One region of the Mesorhizobium sp. M7A.F.Ca.CA.002.04.1.1 genome, then DNA from elsewhere that is predicted to be linked to it. Evidence: predicted binding sites of a transcription regulator. Region 1 holds the regulator's gene; each other region holds the start of a gene.
What was found. The regulator PhoB, encoded in region 1, activates phosphate uptake and scavenging genes when phosphate is short. The targets are predictions, from matches to a motif close to TGTCATNNANCTGTCAT.

Region 1 (3,276 bases):
CGGCCTCGTCGGTCTTCCAGCGTTCCTCCTGGAAGTTGGACCACGAAACGCCGACGACTTTGTCCTTCGCCTGCGCGACAGACGCGAGCGTCAGCGACATGGCGGCACCCGCCAGGATGGCGGCTGTGAATCTTTTCATATTATCCTCCCTGCGCCGCGTATGGCGCGACCAAACTGGCCCGAAGGCCGGCACAAAGGCCCTATTTTTTCGAGCCTCGAAAAAATACTGGGCCAACGCCCGAACGCTGTCAACATCGATTCTGATGGATTTTGATGTCGTTTCGAATTTTTTTCGGGCCTCGGAATAAATAAATGACACGGCGCGCGGCTTCTGCCAGTATTTGACCGCGTCACCGACAGCGTTCCAGGGCAGGAAGAACCGCGGCGACCGGGAGGATATGAAAGAGCATGTCGGTCGGAATCCGCCACGACGATTTGCGCCGCCGCAACCGCGCGATGGTGATCGCGGCGGTGCGCCGCGCCGGACAGCCGTCGCGCACCGAGATCGCCGCAACCACAAGCCTCAGCCATTCGACGATCTCGGCGATCTCATCCGACCTGATCGTCGAAGGTATCCTGACCGAAAGCAAGCCGAGCGAGGCCGGCTCGCTCAAACGCGGCCGTCCGCAGGTCGGCCTCAGCCTCAATCCGGAAGCGGCCGCGGTAATGACCGTGGTGCTGTCGCTGAACTTCCTCTCGGTCGCCGTCATCGACTATGCCGGCCAGGTAATATCCGAGGAACAGCGCCGGCTCGACACGCTGACGATGTCGCGCGACTCGCTGATCGGTGAGTGCACGGCAATCGTGCGGCGCCGCCTGGAAGATCCCGACCTGGACGTGCGCAGCATCGCCCGTATCGCGCTGGCCGTCCAGGGCATCACCGACACCCGTGCCCGCGCCATGCTGTGGTCGCCGATCACGCCGCACACCGACATCGCCTTCGCCGACATATTCGAAGACGAGTTCGGCATCCCAGCCATTATGGAGAACGATTGCAACATGATGGCGGTGGCGCTGCGCTGGCGCGACCCCGATCGTTACCGCGACGATTTCATCGCTATCCTTTTGTCGCACGGCATCGGCATGGGGCTGGTGCTGAAGGGCGAATTGTTCACCGGCACCCATTCCTCGGGCGGCGAATTCGGCCACATGATTCATCGGCCGAACGGGGCGCTGTGTCGCTGCGGACGGCGCGGCTGCGTCGAAGCCTATGCCGGCAATTATGCCATCTGGCGCAACGCGCGGCAGATGGGCGAGGATGCAGAACCCGTCGCCGATGTCAGCGATGCCGACATGCGCGCCCTGGCTGCCGCCGCCCGCGAAAGGGACGGACCCGAACGGGAAGCCTATCGCAAGGCCGGCGAAGCGCTCGGCTACGGCCTCGGCAGCCTGTTCGCGCTGATCGATCCGGCGCCGGTCGCCATGGTCGGCGTCAGCGCCGCCGCCTTCGACCTGATCGAGCCGGCATTGCGGCAAGCGATTGCCCAGACCGCCGGCGGCCAGCATTCCAAGTCGATTTCCTTCGACACCGAGCCGAACGAACTGCCGCTGATCCGCGAAGGCTGCGCCATGCGGGCGCTAATCTTCGTCGATCAGGAGATTTTTGCGCCGGGCGTGCAGGCGAGATCCGGTCTCGGCGGCAAGAACGTGGCGTGAGTTCAAACGAGGGAGTTCAGTCCTCGCGAATGGCGTAACCCGCCCCACGGATGGTGCGGATGACATCGGGCATACGGCCGTTGTTGACCGCCTTGCGCAGCCGGCCGACATGCACATCGACCGTGCGTTCGTCGATGTAGATCGTCTCGCCCCAGACATTGTCGAGCAGTTGGCTGCGCGAGAACACGCGGCCTGGATGGCGCATCATGAATTCAAGCAGGCGGAATTCCGTCGGCCCGAGCCGGATTTCGCTCTTCTTGCGATAGACACGGTGCGATTCGCGATCGAGCACGATATCGCCGACCTTGAGCACGCTGGACAGCACTTCCGGCTTGGCCCGGCGCAGCAGCGCCTTGACCCTGGCCATGAACTCCGGCGTCGAGAAAGGCTTGACCAGATAGTCGTCGGCACCGGTCGAGAGGCCGCGCACGCGGTCGCTTTCCTCGCCTCGCGCGGTCAGCATGATGATCGGCAGCCGCTCGGTCTCGGGACGCATCCTTAGCCGGCGGCAGAGTTCGATACCGGAAACCGCAGGCACCATCCAGTCGAGCACCAGAAGGTCTGGAACGTTCTCCTGCAGCCGGATTTCGGCCTCGTCGCCGCGCGTCACCACCTCGACCTGGTAACCTTCGGATTCGAGATTGTAGCGGAGCAGCACGCCTAGCGGCTCCTCATCCTCCACCACCATGATGCGTGGCGCGATCATCGGCTGGTCACCCCTGTCATGCCGCTGGCGCGGACATTGCCGTCTCGTCCTGCTTCGGACGGTTGGCTGGCAACTGCGTGCCGGTCAAAACATAATAGGCATTTTCGGCGATGTTGGTCACGTGGTCGCCGATCCGCTCGAGGTTCTTGGCGCAAAACAACAGGTGCGTGCACGCCGTGATGTTGCGCGGATCTTCCATCATGTAGGTCAGAAGTTCGCGGAACACCGATGTGTATTTGACGTCGATGCGTTCATCATTGTTTCTGAGCGTGGCAAGCGCTGCCGCGTCAGCGGCGGCATACTCGTCGACGACCCCCTGCACCTGGATCAGCACCAGCTGCGCCATTGCGTCGATCGAATGCGAAAGGTCGTGCGGCGTGACGCTCAGCCCGACAGTGCCGACGCGCTTGGCGATGTTCTTGGCAAGGTCGCCGATGCGCTCGAGGTCGCCGGCCATGCGGATCGAACCGACCACCGCACGCAGATCGTTGGCCATTGGCTGGCGCTTGGCGATCAGCGTGATGGCACGATCGTCCAGCTCGCGCTGGCGTGCATCCATGATGGCGTCGTCGGAAACCACCCGCTGCGCCAGCGCATTGTCCGAATTGAGCAAAGCCCTGGTCGAGCCACCGACCATCGAGCGGGCGAGATCGCCCATGTCGCGGATCAGCTGGCTGATCTGCTCCAGATCCTCATCGAAAGATGCAACGGTATGTTCACCCATGATCTTCGTCCCTCATATGCCAGAGATCAGCCGAACCGGCCGGTGATGTAGTCCTGGGTGCGTTTGTCGTCGGGGGTGGTGAACATCTTGTCGGTGGCGCCCTCCTCGACCAGATAGCCAAGATGGAACATCGCGGTGCGCTGCGACACGCGCGCTGCCTGCTGCATCGAATGGGTGACGATGACGATCG
Region 2 (3,276 bases), on a different contig from region 1:
ACCTTGCCGTCACGCACGGCCAGGACGTTGTTCTCGTGACCGCCGTTGAACTGGGTCGAGGCGAAGAAGGTTTCGTTCGAAGCGCCGGTATCCTTCGGGATCTGGGTCAGCGGGATCAGGTAGCCGGAGGTAGAATCCGGATCGGCGTAGCCGAGCTTCTTGCCCTTGGCCGACTTGATGTCGGTGATGCCGGAGGATTTCAGCGCCAGGCCGATCGAATAATAGCCGGTGGCGCCGTCGGTCTGCTGGGTGGTGAGGATCGGGGTGACCGCCTTCGGGTCCTTGAGAGCGACGCTGGCGTAGCCGGAAGCGCCGAGTTCGGCGAAGTCGAGCGTGCCGCCGAGCAGGCCCTGGATGACGCCGTCATAGTCGGCGGCGGGGAACAGCGAGACCTTTTCGAAGCCGAATTCGGCCTTCAAATGGTCGGCGAGGCACTGGTAGTTGCGCAGCCGGTCGGTTTCGTTTTCGCCGCCGAGAATGCCGACGCGAAATTCCTTCATGTCGGCGGCATGGGCCATGCTGGTCGCCATGGCGAGCACCGAAACGGCGCCAAAGACCATCTTCCTGAACATTGGATATTTCTCCTGTAGGTTCCGGCCCCGCGCCGGCAGCGTTATCGATTTTGACAGGTGCCCTTGACGTGGGCTGGCGATCCCAACCGCTCTCAATATCCCGGGAATGCGGGCTCGAGCGGTCCGGCGGATGCGGCGATCTTTCGGCTGAAGGCAACGCTGGTCGAGGTGATGGCCTCGGAGATTTCCTGGCCATTGCTGTCGGCGCCGTAGACGAGGCGCACCGCCTCGCGGTTGAGCTCTTCCGGCGGGCCGTCGAAGACGACCTTGCCGGCAGCCATGCCGATGATGCGGTTGCAGTAGGTGCGGGCGGTGTCCAGCGTGTGCAGATTGGTGACGACGGTGATGCCTTCGCGCAAATTGATGTCCTGCAGCGAATCCATCACCACCTTGGCGTTGAGCGGGTCGAGCGAGGCGATCGGCTCGTCGGCGAGGATCACTCTGGGCTGCTGCATCATGGCACGAGCGATGGCGACGCGCTGCTGCTGGCCGCCCGACAAGGTGCCGGCGGGCTGCAGCGCGGTGCGGACGATGTCGAGCCGCTCGAGTGCCGCGACCGCCTCGGCGCATTCGGCGCGGGAGAACATGCCGAACAGGTTGGTGATGGTCGAGCGGTGGTTCAGCTTGCCGAGCAGCACATTGGTCAGCACGTCGAGGCGCGGCACCAGGTTGAACTGCTGGAAGATCATGGCGCAGTCACGCTGCCAGCGCCGCAGCGGCGAACCGCTCAGCTTCGAGACCTCGGCGCCGTCAAAAAAAATCGACCCCTGGCTGGGATCGATGAGACGGTTGATCATGCGAAGGAGGGTTGATTTGCCGGCGCCCGAACGGCCGATAATGCCAACCATCTGACCCTGCGGGATCGCGATGTTGATGTCGCTGACGGCAGTGTTCTTGCCAAATCGTCGGGTGACACCGCGGATTTCGAGCGTGGCGGAATTTGCTGGCATGGGGGCAGGTTCCAGTCCGGGACCATTGATCGTCAGGCTCTCGCCTAACGCAGCCACATGAACCTGCCGTGTCGCGATGATGTCAGTTTTGTTACGCTCCACAGGCCGGAGTCTGCGGCCGGCCCAGGATCAGCAGTCGAAGGTGATGTGGAATGCAGGCCTGGCGAGCTGGCGCCGGTGGCCAGACGGCACCACTTGATGCGCATATACTCGCCCGTCGCGCGCCGGCGATGGCGAGGCCGTCCTTCAGGCGTTCCAGACAAGGGCCGTCATGGCGTCGATGCCGGTGTCGAGAGGCACGTCATGCGGATAGCAGGGGCGGGGGCGGTTTGCCCCCGCTGCCCAGCGTCAGTGACAGCCCGTTCCTGGCGTCGCTATCCGCCATATTTCTCCAAGAACGCCTCGGCCTCGAGCTCCCGGAAGTCATCCAACGCGGCCCGCAGCCTTGCATGGTCCCAGTCCCACCAGGCCAGCGCCTGGTAGCGTTCGGCCGTGCGGCGATCGAAGCGCTCGCGGATCGGCTTTGCCGGCACGCCGGCGACGATCGTATAGGGCGCTACATCTTTCGAGACGACAGCGCCGGCGCCGACCGCGGCGCCATCGCCGATGGTGACACCGGGCAGGATGGTCGAGCCGTGACCAAGCCAGGTGTCGTGGCCGATGGTGACCCGCTTGGCGCGGCGTTGGGCGAAGAATTCGCTCTCGTGCTCGGCATCGTCCCAGTAGTCCGAGGCGCGATAGGTGAAGTGATGCAGCGTCGGCCGCCAGGTCGGGTGGTTGGTGGCGTTGATGCGCACGCTGGCCGCGATGTTGGCGAACTTGCCGATCGTCGCACACCAGACCGAGCAGTCCTGCATCATGTAGGAATAGTCGCCAAGTTCGCTTTCCGAGACCCGGCTACGGTCGGCGATCTCGGTCCAGCGGCCGAGCGTCGAATTCTGTACATCCGCCGTCGGGTGGACCAGCGGCGTCTCGGACAATTTCCTGGTCATGCGGCGATTTTTCCGGGCGCGAAAGCGGTGACGTCGATGATGCGGTCGGCAACCGCCTCGCGTACATCGTGGTCATGGAAGATGCCGAGCAGGGCGACACCTGCAGCCTTCTTGGCGGCGATGAGTTCGATCACGACATCGCGGTTCCTGGCATCGAGCGAGGCTGTCGGCTCGTCGAGCAGCAGGATCGGATGCTCGGTGATGAAGCCGCGCGCGATGTTGACGCGCTGCTGCTCGCCGCCGGAGAAGGTCGCAGGCGGCAAAGCCCAGAGTTTCTCCGGCAGGTTGAGCTGCGCCAGCAAGGCGCGCGCCTTGTCCCTTGCGGCTTCGCGATTCTCGCCGCGCTCGACCAGCGGTTCGGCGACGACGTCGAGCGCCGAGACGCGCGGCACGGTGCGCAGGAACTGGCTGACATAGCCGATCGTTTGCCGGCGTATGGCCAGCACGGTGCGCGGGCTGGCGGTGGCGAGGTCGATCAGCCCATCATCATGCGTGACGATGATCTGGCCTTCGTCGACGGCGTAGTTGCCGTAGAGCATCTTCAGGATCGAGCTCTTGCCGGCACCGGAAGGACCGCCGAGCACGGTGCATTCGCCAGCCCTGATCGAGAACGAGACACCGGCGACAACAGGCAGTTTGATGCCGTCGCGCAGGTGCATGGTGAAACTCTTGGCGACGTCGGAGACAACGAGGGGGGTTGCCATCAGAAGGGCCTCCAATTGTCGTTCGTTTGCGGGCCAACGCCTCCCTCTGCCTTGCCAG
Region 3 (3,276 bases), on a different contig from region 1:
GTCGGCGTCTCGCCGGTGCCGGGCAGCGAAATGCCGATATCGGCATGCTTGGACTCGCCCGGGCCGTTGACGATGCAACCCATCACCGCGACCTTGAGGTTCTCGACGCCGGGATATTTGTCGCGCCACACCGGCATGTTCTTCCTGAGATCTGCCTGGATGTTCTGAGCGAGCTCCTGGAACACGGTCGAGGTCGTGCGGCCGCAGCCGGGACACGCGGCGACGATCGGCACGAACTGCCTGAACCCCATCGTCTGCAGCAATTCCTGCGAAACCTGCACCTCGCGCGTGCGGTCGCCATTCGGCTCCGGCGTCAGCGAGATGCGGATGGTGTCGCCGATGCCTTGCTGCAGCAGGATGCCCATGGCGGCCGACGAAGCGACGATGCCTTTCGAGCCCATGCCGGCTTCAGTCAGGCCGAGATGCAGTGCATGGTTGGAGCGGGTGGCGAGCTCGGCATAGACGGCAATCAGGTCCTGCACGCCGCTGACCTTGGCCGACAGGATGATTTTCTCGCGGCCAAGGCCGATCTCTTCCGCCATCTCGGCCGAGAGAATGGCCGACTGCACGATCGCCTCGCGCATCACCTCTTGCGCCGTCAGCGGAAAACCCTTGTCCTGGTTGTCGTCCATCAGCCGGGTCAAAAGCTCCTGGTCGAGCGAGCCCCAGTTGACACCGATGCGCACCGGCTTGTCATGCCTGATCGCCATCTCGACGATGTCGGCGAACTGCCGGTCCTTCTTGTCCTTGAAGCCGACATTGCCGGGGTTGATCCGATATTTGGCCAGCGCCTCGGCGCAGGCCGGGTGATCGGCCAAGAGCTTGTGGCCGATATAGTGGAAATCGCCGACCAGCGGCACGTTGATGCCAAGCCGCTGAAGCCGCTCATGAATGCGCGGTACGGCGGCGGCACTCTCGTCGCGATCGACGGTGATGCGCACGATCTCGGAGCCGGCCCGGTGCAGTGCTGCGACCTGCGCGACGGTCTGGTCGATATCGGCCGTGTCGGTGTTGGTCATCGATTGGACGACAACGGGCGCGCCGCCGCCGACGACCACGCCGCCGACATCGACGCCGACCGAGGTGCGGCGGGGGAAAGGAGAGGAAAAATATCCGGTCATGCCGGCAGCCTTTTGTCTCTGGAGCATCTTGTGTCCTGCATGGGCGCACAACGACGCCCCGGGCCGATGCGCTGAGGTCCGGGCATGAGGTGGAGGAGCAAAGATGGCTTGTCAATGGCGACAGGTCGCCACTGGCCCGAATCGGCACGTCGCCAACGACCAAAAACAATCGATGATCTGGCGAAACGGGCGACGGCCGAAGCGGATATTAAGCCGGGTGCAAGTCCAGCTTCGGCTGACAGACCGTGCTGGGAAATCAAACCTCTCCACGCCGGCGGCGGGGAGCCGCCGGGAAAAGAGGCCGCGGATACCGCGCGGCTATGTCAGGAGGGCATCAATGCGTGGTCGGTTTTCCTCTTAGTTTTTCAATCTCGTCCTTGAGTGCCAGCTTGCGTCGCTTAAGATTCACGATTTCGAGGTCGTCGACCGATGGATGATTCATCGCGTCATCGATTTCACGTTCGATGTCGCCGTGTTTCCGCTGCAACTCATCAAGATGGGATGCAAGAGACATGATTGGTTCTCCCTTTCATGGTTTTCCTCGATTGCAACCGTCACGGCGCGTCCACCGCAGGTTCGCTTCTGTGACGGCACGGTGACAGTGTGTCACCTTCCGCGGGCGATGTCGAATGATCCGTGGTAGCATTCCACGACACTGTGAAATGTGATATGGGCTGCACGCCGGTGACAAAACACCCGGCCCCGCCCAATCAGGCCCAGCTTTGGGCGCCGCAGACGTGCAGACGGTAGAGAATGTCCGATCAGGAACAGGCCGATATTCGCCTCGAATTTTCCCGCCTGAAGCAGGAACACGCCGATTTCGATGCAGCCATCAACGCGATGATCGCCATGGCCTGCGATCCGCTGCAGATCCAGCGCATGAAGAAGAAGAAGCTGTTCCTCAAGGACCGGCTGATGGCGCTGGAAGACAAGATCATTCCCGACATCATTGCGTGAACGATGTGATGTGCTGACGCTGATCGAGCGCCAGGCAGCGGCGATCTGCATCTCCCTGCGCGGTCGTGTGACGGTGCCTTTGGCCGGTCAATCGTTGGGCTCTTTTTCGCCGGTGCACTAGCCGCGACGGCGCGTCCTGCCGGGCGATCTCGCACATGGAGCACCTCGAACTCGACGGCTTCGTCGCACGCTCTCGGTCAGTGATCCCACCGTTCTGACGGATTGTCCGGCGACGCCGCTGGGAAACCTGCGCCTTCGCGCGGCTCAGCCCCGGCCGTCGACACAGCTCACCGCCCGCCCCTCAAAACAATAACTTTACAAATATTTGTATTTATGTGAAGTCATGACGATTGAAGGATCGACCATGACAGCCACTCGTTTCGCCACGCGCCTGAATTCCTTTGCCTCGCGGCCGCAGGCCGAATGGCCTGATCTTACCGGCAAGCCGTCGCTGCTGCAGATGGCGGCGCGCGCCGCCAAGGTCGGCGGGCTTACCGATCTCGACCTCAACTTTCCCGACCATGTCAGTGAAAAGCCTGCGGAAATCGCCCTCAAACTCGGCGATCTCGGGCTTTCCATCAATGGCTTTGCCATGCGCTACTACTCCAACCCCGCCTTCAAGCTCGGCGCATTCACCAATCCGGATCCGGCGGTGCGCCGCGAGGCCATCGACCTGACCAAAGCCGGCATCGATGCCGTGCGTGAGGCCGGCGCCAGCCTGATGACGCTGTGGCTCGGCCAGGATGGCTTCGACTACGCCTTCCAGGCCGACTATGTGACGCTTTGGCAACACGAAATCGATGGGATTCGTGAAGTAGCCGCGCATGATCCCGACTGTCAGATCAGCCTTGAGTACAAACCGAACGAACCACGCTCCTACAGCCTGATGCCGGATGCGGCGACGACCTTGCTGGCGATCCGCGATGTCGGCCTGCCCAATCTGGGCGTCACCCTCGATTTCGCCCATGTGCTCTATGCCGACGAACAGCCGGCCTTTGCCGCGGCCCTGGTGGCGCGCCACAGCAAGCTGCTCGGCGTGCATCTGAACGACGGCTACGCCAAGCGCGACGACGGCCTGATGGTCGGCGCGGTGCACACGCTGCAGACCATCGAGTTGCTCAGGCAGATTCGCCGCGACGGTTACGCCGGCGCCATCTATTTCGACACGTTCCCCGACATGACCGGGCTCGATCCGGTG

Region 2: a site for PhoB is predicted at 1,602-1,618, ahead of phnC (phosphonate ABC transporter ATP-binding protein). Genes of this name have one in related genera too.
Region 3: a site for PhoB is predicted at 1,706-1,722, ahead of ENZ75_RS07120 (YdcH family protein). Genes of this name have one in related genera too.

What each region holds. Positions count from the first base shown of each region.
Region 1 covers NZ_RZPL01000170.1:1,112-4,387, reverse strand. Annotated here, with positions in the region: gene xylF (D-xylose ABC transporter substrate-binding protein) at 1-139, opposite strand, end outside; gene ENZ75_RS11665 (ROK family protein) at 409-1,656, shown strand; gene phoB (phosphate regulon transcriptional regulator PhoB) at 1,673-2,362, opposite strand; gene phoU (phosphate signaling complex protein PhoU) at 2,379-3,086, opposite strand; gene pstB (phosphate ABC transporter ATP-binding protein PstB) at 3,113-3,276, opposite strand, start outside.
Region 2 covers NZ_RZPL01000454.1:727-4,002, forward strand. Annotated here, with positions in the region: gene phnD (phosphonate ABC transporter substrate-binding protein) at 1-572, opposite strand, end outside; gene phnC (phosphonate ABC transporter ATP-binding protein) at 665-1,522, opposite strand; gene ENZ75_RS21480 (DapH/DapD/GlmU-related protein) at 1,897-2,514, opposite strand; gene phnL (phosphonate C-P lyase system protein PhnL) at 2,511-3,218, opposite strand.
Region 3 covers NZ_RZPL01000087.1:2,699-5,974, reverse strand. Annotated here, with positions in the region: gene ispG (flavodoxin-dependent (E)-4-hydroxy-3-methylbut-2-enyl-diphosphate synthase) at 1-1,121, opposite strand, end outside; gene ENZ75_RS07120 (YdcH family protein) at 1,456-1,635, opposite strand; gene ENZ75_RS07115 (DUF465 domain-containing protein) at 1,875-2,078, shown strand; gene ENZ75_RS07110 (TIM barrel protein) at 2,443-3,276, shown strand, end outside.